4 regions of the Paenibacillus vulneris genome follow, and region 1 is predicted to be linked to each of the others. Evidence: riboswitches for the same ligand, from Rfam matches in the RefSeq annotation. Region 1 holds a riboswitch; each other region holds the start of a gene.
The links. Region 1 has a riboswitch for cyclic di-AMP ahead of ABEA66_RS26005 (APC family permease). Riboswitches for the same ligand answer to the same signal wherever they lie in the genome.
Positions count from the first base shown of each region.

Region 2: it holds a riboswitch for cyclic di-AMP, as region 1 does, so the genes downstream of both, ABEA66_RS19630 (TrkH family potassium uptake protein) here and ABEA66_RS26005 (APC family permease) in region 1, are expected to answer to the same signal.
Region 3: it holds a riboswitch for cyclic di-AMP, as region 1 does, so the genes downstream of both, ABEA66_RS23245 (CAP domain-containing protein) here and ABEA66_RS26005 (APC family permease) in region 1, are expected to answer to the same signal.
Region 4: it holds a riboswitch for cyclic di-AMP, as region 1 does, so the genes downstream of both, ABEA66_RS28185 (hypothetical protein) here and ABEA66_RS26005 (APC family permease) in region 1, are expected to answer to the same signal.

Region 1 covers NZ_BAABJG010000029.1:255,841-259,321, forward strand. The annotation lists gene ABEA66_RS25995 (hypothetical protein) at 1-362, opposite strand, end outside; gene ABEA66_RS26000 (hypothetical protein) at 674-862, shown strand; cyclic di-AMP (ydaO/yuaA leader) riboswitch at 1,781-1,922, shown strand; gene ABEA66_RS26005 (APC family permease) at 2,029-3,481, shown strand, end outside.
Region 2 covers NZ_BAABJG010000021.1:289,694-293,174, reverse strand. The annotation lists gene uvrC (excinuclease ABC subunit UvrC) at 1-67, shown strand, start outside; gene ABEA66_RS19635 (CPBP family intramembrane glutamic endopeptidase) at 113-1,759, opposite strand; cyclic di-AMP (ydaO/yuaA leader) riboswitch at 2,019-2,166, shown strand; gene ABEA66_RS19630 (TrkH family potassium uptake protein) at 2,228-3,481, shown strand, end outside.
Region 3 covers NZ_BAABJG010000027.1:75,311-78,791, forward strand. The annotation lists gene ABEA66_RS23235 (DUF1572 family protein) at 1-144, opposite strand, end outside; gene ABEA66_RS23240 (SPW repeat domain-containing protein) at 249-566, opposite strand; gene ABEA66_RS23245 (CAP domain-containing protein) at 737-1,624, opposite strand; cyclic di-AMP (ydaO/yuaA leader) riboswitch at 1,633-1,767, opposite strand; gene ABEA66_RS23250 (response regulator) at 2,145-3,481, shown strand, end outside.
Region 4 covers NZ_BAABJG010000036.1:111,242-114,722, reverse strand. The annotation lists gene ABEA66_RS28190 (VOC family protein) at 1-424, shown strand, start outside; cyclic di-AMP (ydaO/yuaA leader) riboswitch at 838-1,031, shown strand; cyclic di-AMP (ydaO/yuaA leader) riboswitch at 1,189-1,340, shown strand; gene ABEA66_RS28185 (hypothetical protein) at 1,475-1,873, shown strand; gene kdpF (K(+)-transporting ATPase subunit F) at 2,000-2,077, shown strand; gene kdpA (potassium-transporting ATPase subunit KdpA) at 2,135-3,481, shown strand, end outside.

The DNA.
Region 1 (3,481 bases):
CCAGTTGCATATACACAAGCTTGTATATAACTATTATTCTCGCAACCATTTCCACCATAGGTTATACTGGAACCTGCAACTTTAGAATTTCGATTTGCAGGAATAATAAATTCGCCAGTTGCTTTTGCATTTTGAATAAGTCTTTCTAGTTCTGCAGCACCACCTTTTAATTCCTGTCTAGTAATCGTTAGCTCAACACCATCTTTTTTGACTACTTGTTCGAAAGTGTTTAGCACTTCCAACCCGAGAACTTTTTGCTTACTGGTACCTTCCTGCGCTAAAGCAGATCCAGCAAAGAGGGTAAAAGCAAATACACAAGCCAAAGATAACCTACCAATTCTACGAATAATACCTGCTACCATAATAATTACCTCCTTTATCAATATATGGTAATTATATCCTATTAAATTTACAATATCTACCTAAAATTATAATATTTATTATATTTTGTTGTATAATAGATTAATCCTTTAATCTTAACAAGTGAAAGGTGGGTATTAATATGTATTATTTAATAACCCCAGCTGGAATAATTTTGTCAATATTTTTTTTACTTGTGGTATTATTAATCATTAGGTTATTAATCAACATCAACAATCGATCCAAATAAGATAATAATCACGAAAATAAAAAACGTTGAGTTGATCCTTCTATCTGGAAGATGTAGCCAGGCGTGACTACAGCTCGCTCTTCCGGTTTTCCGATTGAAGCCCAACTCGTCGGGCATTGCTGGAAAAGGCTGCAGGCAGCCGTGGCAGCAACCCGGCTTCTTCTGGACGAAGTAAGGCCTGATGATTGTCCGGTGGCGGCGGCTGTAGGAAGAAAATATAAAGTAATAAAAAAACAGCGGCAGTCTAGATGATAGCCGCTGTTTCGATTTATGGAATAATCTCTGAATGCTAGAAGGATCAACAAAACAGTTAAAATTACTATAATCGTTTAAATATCTCCATTTCTTTTTGAACCTGGGGTACGTGGGACTGATCTGCCCATGGTGAAGAATGTAACTTCTTACACCAGGGGATTCTGGAAGGGGCACTTTTCTTGTTACGACCACTCTTTTCTTCCCCGTACCAACAATGACCATAGAACGTTTTTACCGACAAACCAAAACTCGCCATCGTTTTATGACGGGAAGACGAAGTTGGAATGAATTATATTCTTCGCAACGGCGAGTATATCGTTCTGGTTGAATCTTTCCGCTCGGTTTGGCTCGGATCCATATGAAAGATATAAAGAACAATGTACTCAATGGAATGCACGTCTCAACGAAAGTGTAATGCGCCGGCGCTTTCGCCGAAATCCAGAAAGTTACTTAAAGCAACTTGAGGAAAAATATAGTGCGTTGGTTATTCCGTCGTAGTTTTTTTGAGGGAGGGAGATCGATCTGAAATGGTTGCACTTCTCTTCCTCTCTCTTCTTGGTTTGATACGCTTAATAATTAGCCAATTTTTCAAGAAGCTCCATTAAGTAACTTTCAAATTGTATTTGGAAGTATTTTTTTTATAAAGCAATCCCTTATAGTTCATAGAATCTTCTTTAGCTTTTACACTATACGAAATAAATCCTTCACAGTAAGAGTTCCCTTCTTAATAACCGGAGGGAACTATCCCCTTTTTTCAATAAAGAAAGCAATTTGATAAAAAACGATGCGAGATGCACGGCTGTAGAAATGTATGCGCTATTTTGACTAAAGGAGAACAGAAATTGGTTTATTTATCGGGACGCGTCACATTTACAACGGAATCATTAGAAAGTAATATTCAATCGTTGCTTGAATAATTTCATAAAGCTTAATCTTCGAAAGAAGAGCGGGGGACCCATCATTAAGGGGTGAATCCTATTGCGTAGAGCAAAGGAAGGGCATGCTTCTCACAGCCCTAATCCGACAGCTAACCTCGTCAGCGGAAGTGAGAAGGAGAGATGAACACAGGACTCTTGCCTTGTGTTTTTTGTGTTGTTACAGGACATATTAAACACTAAGATGGTTTATTACGCCAATTCTTTTGTTATCGGGGTGCACGCAGTGTGACAACAGATTCATTAAAAAGAGTTATTTTCGGCAGGCCGCTGAAATCCAATGAGCTGGAGCAAGAAAAGATGCCGGTTTGGAAGGCGCTTCCGATATTATCGTCGGACGCCTTGTCGTCAGTGGCTTATGGAACGGAACAGATTCTGATTGCGCTGGCCGCAGTTGGATCGGTTGCAGCCTTTGCTTATTCCCTGCCGATAGCGATCGCTATTATTTTGCTAATCACGATCCTGGTTATCAGCTACAGACAGGTCATCGACGCTTATCCTCAAGGCGGCGGAGCGTATATGGTTTCCAAGGAAAACCTGGGGATGGCGTTCGGAAGATTAACCGGTGTGTCGTTGTTGATTGACTATACGCTGACGGTTGCGGTTTCCGTATCCGCCGGAGTGCAGGCTATTACGTCCGCCTTTCCTGCTGCGATCCCTTATATTGTACCGATCGCCCTGTTCCTGGTTTGGCTCATGGTATGGTTAAACCTGAGAGGGACCTCCGAATCCGGAACGGTATTTGCCTTCCCGACGTATTTCTTTATTCTCTGTGTGCTGGTATTGATCGGCAAAGGGATATTTGATTTGATCACGGGCGCCAGTCATGCGAATGCCATTCATGTTATTCCGGGAGCAGCACCGGCGGGACTGACGATGTTCGTTTTGTTAAAGGCTTTCTCCTCCGGTTGTTCTGCGGTTACCGGGATTGAGGCGATTTCGGATGCGGTGCCGCATTTTAAAACTCCTTCCAAGGACAATGCCAAGAAGACCTTGCTGTCGCTGGGGATTTTGCTGGCCATTATCTTCGGCGGGGTTACCATCCTGACCATGGCATATGGCGTAACGCCGGATCCGAGAGGGCATACCTCCGTGCTGTCCATGGTAACGGAGAGTGCATTTGGCCGCGGTGCCATGTACTATGGGACGCAAATCGCGACGATGATGATTTTGACACTCGCTGCAAATACGAGCTTTAACGGCTTTCCCATTCTGGCATCGATCATGGCTCAAGACAAGAACTTCCCGAGAATGTTCGCTAACCGTGGAGACCGCTTGTCCTTCCATTTTGGGATTGTTACCTTGGGCGTCTTGGCCAGCCTTCTGCTGATCGCCTTCAGAGGAAAGACCGATGCACTGATTCCTTTATACGCCATCGGTGTCTTCTTGTCCTTCACGCTGGCTCAGAGCGGCCTGGTCCGCAAATGGTTCCGGGAGAAGCAAAAGGGTTGGCAGGGCCGGCTCTTGATTAACGGCTTGGGGGCTCTGGTCTCGTTCGCTGTTCTCATTATTTTTTGCGTGACCAAATTTGTGGAAGGCGCCTGGATTGTCATTATTTTGACGCCGATTCTCTTATGGTTTATTACCAAAATTTACGACCATTACGAGGATGTCGCGGATCAGCTTCGCATCAACCTGGATGAGCCGCTTCCCCATAGGGAATCGATCATCATTATCCCGA
Region 2 (3,481 bases), on a different contig from region 1:
GGAAGAGCCGCTTCAAGAAGATGAGAGCGGTGAAGAAAATCAGCAGGAAGCCAACGCCATCGAATAGGTTGGCGGAAGCTTCCTGCTTTTTGACATTATAACCGGGAGGAATCTAATGACTCGTACGGAGGGTCGGAGGGTTCCTCTTTGCTTTGGCATGGAGCCAAGCGACGGCCAGGCCCACCAGCCCGGGGAAGAGGATATAGAAGATGCCGGTGATGAGAAACGGCGTGCCCTTCAAGTCCAATAGCGACAAGCCCATCAGGATGCTGTCCATCGTTGCGTGAGCGAAGAGTACGGTCATCAAGCTGTATTTCAAAAAGGCATAGCCAAAAATGATTCCGATGATCGTTACCTCAATAAAACGCGTATAGACCGGGTAGATAGGGTACTGCGTATGACTGAGCGCCCAAATCATGCTCGGCAGCAGCACTGCAAGGAACCGGTTGCGAACGAGCTTCATGAAGAAGGCGATGCCGAACAGCCGGTAGATGGCTTCCTCGGATATCGCCGCTGCCCATGCCATTAGAGGAAAAGCCGCGGGCCATGACATGTTCAGGACGGAATCGGCAGGGTCGTTCACGGACCAGACATCAAAGTATTCGCCCGCTATGAAAAATAACGTTTGCTGCACGGCCAGGATGAAAATGCAGAGCAAATACCCCCGAATCATTGAGCTGCGGATATGCCCCCCAAAGGATTCGTCCCTCCAAACAGGCCAGGTAATCCAGCCCTGCCTCTGCCATAGCTGACGTCCCGCCTGAAACGAAAAATAGACGCTGACAGCCATGATAACAGTAACAATATTAATAAACCAAAGGTTAAACATAGCGCCCCAATCGGAAGGCCCATTGGAATGCATGGTCCGGAATGCCGGAAGCATGTTGAAATTGTTGAAAATATAAATCGCAACAAAAATGAAGGTTAAAAAGATCCCGCGCCGAAAGGTCCATTCTTTACGGTATCGAATCATAAGGAATACAGCCGCAGCCGCCATGATGAGAGAAGCTCCGAGACTAATCCGGGTCATCAAGGAAGCATTGTCATTCTGCTGTTCCTTCCACTCGGCAAAGGACGCAGGTATGGAAAACGCCGTATGGAAGGCCGTGACCTTTCCGCCGTCTACCGACAAGCTTAACCTAAGCTTGGCTTCTCCTATTTGTTTGTCTTTACTCTCAAATAGGTAAGGCATACCGCGACCGTTCGTTACAGGCGGTTCCGGCTCGGTTACCGGATGGATTCTCGTGAAATCGGATAGCGTGTAGCCCTGGTCCTTCAACGCTTGCTCCGCTATCGCCAATGAGTCTCCCAATGAGGCAACAGTCTGCTTTTTGCTCGAGGGAGCGTAGTACGCGTTCCAGCCCATTATATTTAAGTTGGTAAAGTTAACCTCTACGTAATAGGTAGCAAGGTTCGAATTGTCGTTAATTTCCACCTCAAAATAATCGATAGGATAGGCGGCAAAGCGCTTGACATATTCATCGAGCAGCTCCGCTTTTTGCAGATAGCCGCTTCGATCGGAATGAGACTGAAACAAGGTGCCGGTACGATAATCGGCCGAGAGCCCGAAGCGCTCCTGAACGAACCGGACGGCCGCCTCTGCTGCCTGCTGCTTCGTAACCGTTGGGAGGGAGGCCTCCTGTACTTGCTCAACCGATTCATCCTGGAGCCAGGAAGAGATGGCGGCGATCGATACATACAAAATAATTCCAAAAAGTGCCAAAATGAGAAGAGGGAAGTCGGTTTGACGTTTTACCATGCCATGTCTCCTTACTTAGAATTAGAAGCTTACATTATGCTTATAAAATGGTGAGGATATGTCATTGTATTCATTAAACTTAGCACACATGCCCGGCCAAAATCCAATGAAATTCAGAGCAAGAAGGGGAAAATCGTTGAAAAGCGAAGCGCCGGCTCTATCAGCTTCATCCTAAGTATTCTAATAATCCGAATATTACCCGTTTTCGAGTAAAAGCGACTTTGTGATTACAAGCAAAGCACATTATAATTCATATCAATTGAATAAAAAGCCGAATTTCTTTTTGAAAACGGGGGAACCATGAGTAATAAGGGGTGAATTCGATTCCATTTCGCGAGATGGAATTGATAGGGTACCTGTGCGTCCGAATCCGTCAGCTAACCTCGTAGGCTTTGTTGCAGGAACCTGTATAGGCATTGGGTTTCCAGTGTCTTTTTTATTGCCTGAAAACCGAAATTGAGGTGAACGATGAAGCCCGTAACCAAAAAAATTCAACTCACACCGCCGCAAATATTAGTTATCGGCTTTGCATTGATTATTCTTGCCGGAGCCATGCTCCTGTCCCTCCCGGTCGCCTCGGCTACAGGCAAGCCCTTGCGCTTTCTGGATGCGTTGTTTACCGCGACATCGGCCACCTGTGTGACAGGGCTCGTCGTTGTGGATACGGGAACGTTTTTTTCGAAATTCGGGCAAATTGTCATCATCTTGCTGATCCAGGTCGGCGGTCTGGGCTTTATGACGATGGCGACCCTGTTTGCTTTTGCGCTAAAAAAGCGAATTTCCTTGAAAGAACGGTTAATCCTGCAGGAAGCGATGAATCAGGGAAGCATGGAAGGGATCGTCAGGTTGATCCGCCGGGTCATTCGATACTCACTCACAATTGAACTCGCTGCGGCAGTGATTTTCTCGATTCGATGGTCGTTGGAGCTGGGCCCGGCCAAAGGGATTTATTTTGGCTTCTGGCATGCGATCTCCTTCTTCAACAATGCCGGCTTTGACCTGTTCGGATCGGTCTATGGTCCGTTCACGAGTCTTACCTCATATGTCAATGACCCCGTCGTCAATATCGTTTCAATGGGGCTTATCATTCTGGGAGGTCTTGGGTTTGTAGTCATGTCGGACGTGATGGACTACAGGAACCACCGGCGGCTGTCGCTGCATTCCAAGGTGGTCTTGAGCGCGACAGGCTTGCTTATCCTTATTGGTGCACTCGTCATCTTTATATTTGAATTTACGAATGCCAAAACCTTAGGCTCACTGACGTGGGGAGGCAAGATCTGGGCAGCCTTCTTCCAATCGGTAACTCCGCGCACGGCGGGAGCCAATACGGTAGATTTGGGAAGCCTGCGCCAGGCGACGCAGTTTTTCATGATCATCCTGATGTTTATAGGCGCTTCTCCTGGCTCCACCGGGGGCGGGATCAAGACGACCACCTTCACGACGCTGATTGGCGCGATGATAGCTATGGTCCGGGGGAAGGAAGACATTGTCCTGTTTCATTACCGTTTGGGTAAGGACCGTATTTTGAAAGCTATTACGCTTACGATGATCGCCTTGTTTATGGTCATCTTCGTTGCGATGATTTTGTCCACGACGGAAAACCATCCATTCCTGATGATTTTGTTCGAGGTGACCTCCGCCTTCGGCACGGTTGGCTTGACGATGGGAATGACGACGGATTTGACCGATGTCGGCAAAATATTGATTTGCCTGATGATGTTT
Region 3 (3,481 bases), on a different contig from region 1:
TTCCTTATCAAGGAGGCAGTGAAATTGGGAATCATCCACTTGCTTCATCGCTTTGTCGGCCAATTGCTTCATGCTTTGAAACGCTTCAATGCTTTCTTGCAGAAAAACCTCGTTTACTGATGGACTTTGCTCCGATTGCGCCATACTCCTCATCTCCTACATTCGAATAGATGCCTATTCTTACGATATACGAAGCGGGGACGATTGTATATCAGAATGTTTTTATAAGGAGTATAACGGAAATTTATTTATTCTTCATTCATCGTATAATAATTCAGCATGACGCTTGTAATGCCAAGTACGACGTAGATGACATATTCCCCCAGGCCCGTTAAGTAAGCGAAGGGAAAAATAACAAACCAAATGCCGGCCAACAGCGAAATCCAATTCAGCCATGAATTCCAGCCCGATGCTTTGAAAATGAAAGCCAGAAGCGACGCGATGAATTGAAGGGAACCAAAGACAACACTGGTGATAACGGCGCTTTCGTGAGTCAAATCAATCCAATGAGGGCCAAAGACAAACAAGAGACCAATCAACGCAGCCAACAAATTTTTAACCGCCATGATTACACCTCCCGAAAATTGAGATAAGCCATCAACACCTCATAAGGGGTCTATTCTATGTATATGCAAGCGGTTTCAAAATGGTTCGGCGCTTGGCAAAAAAAAGATCTCTATGTACGGCAAAGCCCCCGGTGCATGAAGCGCCGAGGGCTGTGAAATCCTAAGAAATATTAGTTCGCGATAAATTCTTGTACCCATTCGCCGTTGTAGTAAGCAACACCGATTTTGGTGTAGTTAGGGCTCATGATGTTTTGACGGTGACCAGCGCTGTTCATCCAAGCGTTCATAACCTCTTCAGGGTTACGTTGGCCTTTGGCGATGTTTTCACCTGCATAGGTGTAGCTGATTCCGTATTGCTTCATCATGTCAAACGGAGAACCGTACGTTGGGGAAGTATGGTCAAAGTAGTTGTTGCTGTACATGTCCTTAGCTTTATCCATGGCCATATTCGCCAATTTGCTGTCGGAAGTCAATGCAGGAAGACCTGCTTTGGCACGCTCTTGGTTCACCAAAGTAACGACTTGGTCCGCGAAGGCGGATTGAGAATCCGTTACAGCTTCTTGGGAACCGCTGTTATTTTCTGTTCCGCTGCCATTGTTCGTAGTGCCGTTCTCGGTAGTTCCGCTGCCATTATCGGTAGTTCCGCTGTTATCTGCAGTACCGCTACCGTTATCGGAGCCGTTATCTACAGTGCCGGAACCGGAGCCGGAGTCCGTATTGCCGGTAGTACCTTGGTCCTGACCTTGACCAGGGTTGCAATTAAAGTTCATGTTAGGGAAGTTTTTCCAGATGATTCCTGCCAGCCCTTGGTTATTACCGGAGCCAATCGTTTGCCATTTTCCTTCTTGACCTTTCAACAAGGAATTCAAATCAATATTTCCTAGATTCTGACCTTGGCCTTGCAGCAAGGAATTCAGATCGATTCCGTACTGTTGAGTGATTTGAGACAAATCGCCAGCAGACACAGTATTCGCCGGTGCGGCGGAAACGGCGCTAACGCCGATGATTGGGCTAAGGGCCAGTACACCTGTCAATACAACTTTCTTGAAACGGTTCAACAACAAAATCCTCTCCTTTTCGCGGCCTGCGAGGTTAGCTGACGGATTCGGGTCAAAGAGCAAGCACCCTGCCGCAAGACGCGGCTTCACCCCATGGAATGGGTCCCCCGTGCTTTCATAGAAAGCTTCGGCCTGATAGTTTTGTTTGTTTGCTCATGCCCGGTTCGTTGTGCATCCTGCCGGGCTCTCTTGAGCCACTTCATTGTAGCACGTGCCTATACAGATTTCACGGCACAAAGTCTTCCAACATTGGGCGATAGAAACAACAGCAGCTTCCTTACGATTGAAGAAAGCCGCTTTGTTTTTATACTGAAGGCCAAAGCAGACAGGCCGCATCTATTAGAAAAAATAGAACTGATATCTTCGAATTTGTCCTGCTTTAATACGTGAAATGAAAGAGTTGCGAAGCTCAACAGCATTTTATACTTTTTTACAAGATTACTGTATAGGTGCTCCGAAATCGATATGCTATGATGAGATCACTATTGGATTGTAAGCGTCTTCTTGGGAGGGATAGCGGATGCATCCATCGCAATTGTTAACCGTGTTAGTGGTAGACGATGAACTGCCGTTAAGAGAGGAGCTTCGGCTCTTTCCATGGCACAACAGCCTTGCCGAGCTTGTAGGGGAAGCGGAAAACGGTGAAGAAGCAATGGAGCTGTGCCGTAAGCTCAGACCCGATGTGGTGATTACAGATATTACGATGCCCGTTATGGATGGTATGGACTTATTTCGGCGGATCAAGCAGGAGTTTCCGCTGACGCAGGTTGTGCTCTTGACCTGTCATAGTGATTTTGCCTATGCCAAGGAAGCATTGAAGCTGGGGGCTTTAGAATATTTGATCAAAGTATCCCTGCTGGATACGGAACTGGAGCATGTGCTGAATAAAGCCCGTGAAGCTATTCAGCGGGAGTACAATTATAGGCGCAATGAAATAGACAGGCAGCGCTGGGAGCTGACAAGACTGTTAAGCAGCACAGGCAAAGAACCAAAACGGGTGGAAGCGATAGATGCCATTTTAAAAAGCTGGGGCGTCTTATGGCCAATAAGGATTATCCGTCTGCATGTCAGTGTCCGGCCGCAGGAGGAAATGTTCGCCCATCATGAGCTCCAGTCTTTGTTAAGTGAGCGGGAGCTTACCGATGACCGTGACAATCCGTGCTGGCGTTGGATAACGCTTGGACCGACGGATTATATATGGATCCAGCGGGCTGCCCCAGAAACAGGGACGACCATACTGCTCTCAACCAGGCAGTGGTTGGAGCGGCTTCAATCCGCCATCGATGTGCGGGCCTCTTATTTAAGTGAAGCCGTAAGCCTCTATGCCGTCATTGGGCCTAGCATTTCATCCGCGGTTGACTTGCTGTCTGCCATTGAGCTTACCAAGCTGCCAGCCGCGGCTGTTTTCTATGATACAGGGGGGGCTGTTTATGAAATGTCAGCGGCTTCAGGAACGATCCGGCCATCCATCAGACGATCGGCTGTAGATGGAACTCTATCCAATGCGTTAAATTTTGAAATGCTGACGGAGCTTATGAGACAGACAGCGGCCGATAAGGCGCTGTTAATCGAATTTTGCCAAGGGCGGCTAACGGAATGGGTGAATCAAGTAAGGCCTGAGCCCGCTGGCTTAAAGTCGTGGCTGATCTCCAACCGGAAAGAATGGATGGGGGAGCGAGATAATGCTCAACAGCAGGAGCTTATCCAGAAGCTGCAAGCATCAAGAACGGCTTCGGAGCTCCTATCGATGGTCATTCGGGAGGTGGAAAACCGGGGGAAGCTGAAGTATCGCAAAGAAGTGGCACAAGCGATACAGCTCATCTCCAATCATATCGCAGAACCGATTACATTAACGTG
Region 4 (3,481 bases), on a different contig from region 1:
GCGCTCAACGTCGTTTATTATGCTGGATGGACAAGCTGCGGAAGCAATTGAGTTTTACCAGGAAGCGTTGAACTCGAAATTACTGTTCAAAACTACGTACGGGGAAGGCAAGGATGCCGATGGTTTACCTGAAGAGGTGAAAACCCGCATTTCCCATGCCGTGCTGCAAACCGGTGAAAATGATTTGATGGTCGCTGATATCTTTCCGGGGCAACCTTATGTAATTGGAGATCAGGTGAATATTTGCATTACAGCGACGCAGCAAAACGAGATTAAAGAAATGTTTACTAAATTGAGTGAAAAAGGGCGAGTGATATTCCCGCTGCAGGAAACTGAATTCAGTCCGTGCTTCGGAATAGTGAAAGATCGTTTTAACATTACGTTCCAGTTCTTCATGAATGATACAACGAGCAGTTGGAGCTGAAAATAAAAGGCTTTGACCGGGGAGGAATCCCCGGTTCTTTTATGAATAATTGATGATCCTGTATAATTTTACCGTATAAGCTGCTGCGTGGGAACTACATTTTGTTCTTTCAGCAAAAGCTCGAAGCCAAAAACCGGATTGACGCAATCAGCATTGCAGAGAAAAACGGTTGGCTTTATCTAAGCGCATTTTGGATAAAGAGGGTGCTGAAGCGCAGGAAATCAAAGGGAATCAATTTGTGAAAAATGGAGATAGAGTGAGCAGGAAGCAGTTATCTGGAGATCGCATGTAAAGTAAGCGTTGCCATCCTGGCCGTTGGTGTAATTTCATCGCACAAGTCTCCCAAGTGTTCTTTACAGTTAAGGGCAACTGGCGTAATATACAATTCATGATTTGAAAAAAACAATGTTTCCAAATTCTGATCGCTTAATTTCCTTCTATAGGAAAGCGGGGGAACCAACACAGTGATATCCGTTCGGTGTGAGAGCCGTCCGCATATCGCTTGGGGTGAATCCGAAGGGTGCAAAGCTAGCTTGCGCCTGCCGGTAGGGCGACTCTCACCGCCCGAATCCGACAGCTAACCTCGTCAGCGTGGAACAGACTTTGAACTTCGCTATGCAGAAGTTCAAAGGGTCTATGGAGAGAGGATGATGAAGCTTGTGATCGCTATTAACGACCACAGGGCTTAAGCCTCTGTGGTCTTCTTGCGTCTTCTATTGAAAAACGATATGGAATGTTTCCATAAAACTTGATGAATATGACCTTGCAATGTATCGCTGAATCCTTAGTGCTTAATTAAGGAACGGGGGAACCAACGAGCTTACCGGCTCATGGGGTGAATCCTGAAATTTCAGGTAGGGCGACTCTCACGCCCGAATCCGGCAGCTAACCTCGTAAGCGTATCGAGAGAGGCAACGATGATCGTGTGCTTAGGTACAGCTATGGCTGTGCTTTAAGAAGCCGCGTGAAGAGTTCACCTCTTTTCGCAGGCTTCTTTTTTTGTGCCCTGATCCTGCTGCCTTCTCTTGAGAGATTAGGAGGAATGTGAAGATGAACGCCGCTCAAGAATTTATTCTTGTATCGGCGCCCAACAAAACCGGAGAAGGATTTATCCGGCTGCTGCTGTCCAAAGGCATTCCGTTCGCAGCAATTACGAACAGCCGGGCGGAGCAGGAGCGTCTAGAGAGCTTGGGCGTAAAGCATATGATTTGGATCGATACATCGGAATGCGAGTCATGGCTATTGCCCGACCTTCCGATCGGTAAAGTCTTTTTATTTGAAAGCTCCTTGAACTTGTGCTGCCGTTTCATTCAAATATGCAGGACCTGGACATCCAAAGAAATTTGCGTGGTAACGCATAATATGAATCCGCGGCTTGTCTATAAAGGTCTGGGAGCTGACCATGTCATTCATACTTCAAGCCATGATGTATCTTTCTTGATGAATTAATGCGGACGGAGGCATTCCTATGCAGGATGTATATATGGTAGTACTGCTGGCAGTAACGTACCTTTTGTTTTACGGCTTTTTGTCTTGGTGCAATCGGGTCGTTGAGGAGACAGGAGGCGAAAGATCATGACGGTTATCGCTGTCATCACTGTGCTTCTCTTCATTTATTTGGCTTATGCCCTGATTCATCCGGAAAAATTCTGAGCATTTCTTTCAGGAAAGCTCAGCAGACGAAGACAGCTTTCTTAGGAGGAAACGATAATGGGAATATTGCAAATCGCCGTCGTGATTGTCATTCTAGTCCTGCTGGTCAAACCATTAGGGACCTATTTATATCACGTCTTTTCCAATGAAGGCAATCGTACGGATACCTGGTTTGCTCCTGTGGAGAAGGCAATCTATGCGGTAACAGGCCTGAAGAACCGCCAAGGGATGACTTGGAAGACGTATGCTCTAAGCTTCATCCTGACGAATATCGTCTTTGTGGCGATCGGCTATCTCCTCCTTCGGGTTCAAAACGATTTGCCGCTGAACCCGAATGGTATCGACAATATGGAAGAAACGCTGTCGTTCAATACGGTCATCAGCTTTATGACCAACACGAATCTGCAGCATTACAGCGGGGAGTCGGGGTTATCCTACTTCTCGCAAATGGCTGTCATTACGATGATGATGTTCACCTCGGCGGCGACAGGGCTGTGCGCAGCTATTGCTTTTATACGCGGTATCACGAGCAAGGGAGAGACAATCGGGAACTTTTTTGAAGACTTTGTCAAAGCGCATATCCGGGTATTTTTCCCGCTCGCTATTGGGGTCACGATGGTGCTTGTAGCGCTTCATGTGCCGCAAACGCTGCAGCCGACCTTAACCGTCAACACGCTGGAGGGAGGCCGGCAGCAGATCGCTATCGGGCCTGTAGCTTCACTGGAATCCATCAAGCATCTGGGAACGAACGGAGGCGGCTTTTCCGGAGTCAACTCGGCTCATCCCTTTGAAAATCCGAGCGGTTTGACGAATGTGCTTGAAATTTTGTCAATGTGGTCTTTGGCGGCTGCCCTTCCGTACACATACGGACTTTTTGCACGCAATCGGAAGCAGGGCTGGGTTCTATTCTCGGCGATGATGATCTTGTTCCTGGTGTTCCTGTCGCTCATCTATACGGCGGAATCGGCGGGGAACCCGCTGATGAACAAGCTGGGAATCGACGCTTCGCAGGGCAGTATGGAGGGGAAAGAGGTCCGCTTCGGTATCGCGCAAACAGCGCTTTTTACAACGGTAACGACGGCGGCGACAACCGGCTCAGTCGATAATATGCACGATACGCTGACGCCGCTCGGCGGAATCACACCGCTCGCTTTGATGATGCTGAACTGCGTATTCGGCGGGAAAGGCGTAGGACTGGTCAATATGCTGATGTATGCCATTCTTGCAGTGTTTCTGGCCGGTTTGATGGTGGGACGTACACCGGAGTTTCTCGGCAAAAAGATCGAGCCGCGTGAAATGAAGCTGATTGCTATAGCGATTCTGGCGCATCCTTTCATTATTCTGATGCCCACGGCTCTTGCACTGGCAACGGAGTTAGGAAGGGCAGCTATATCAAATCCGGGC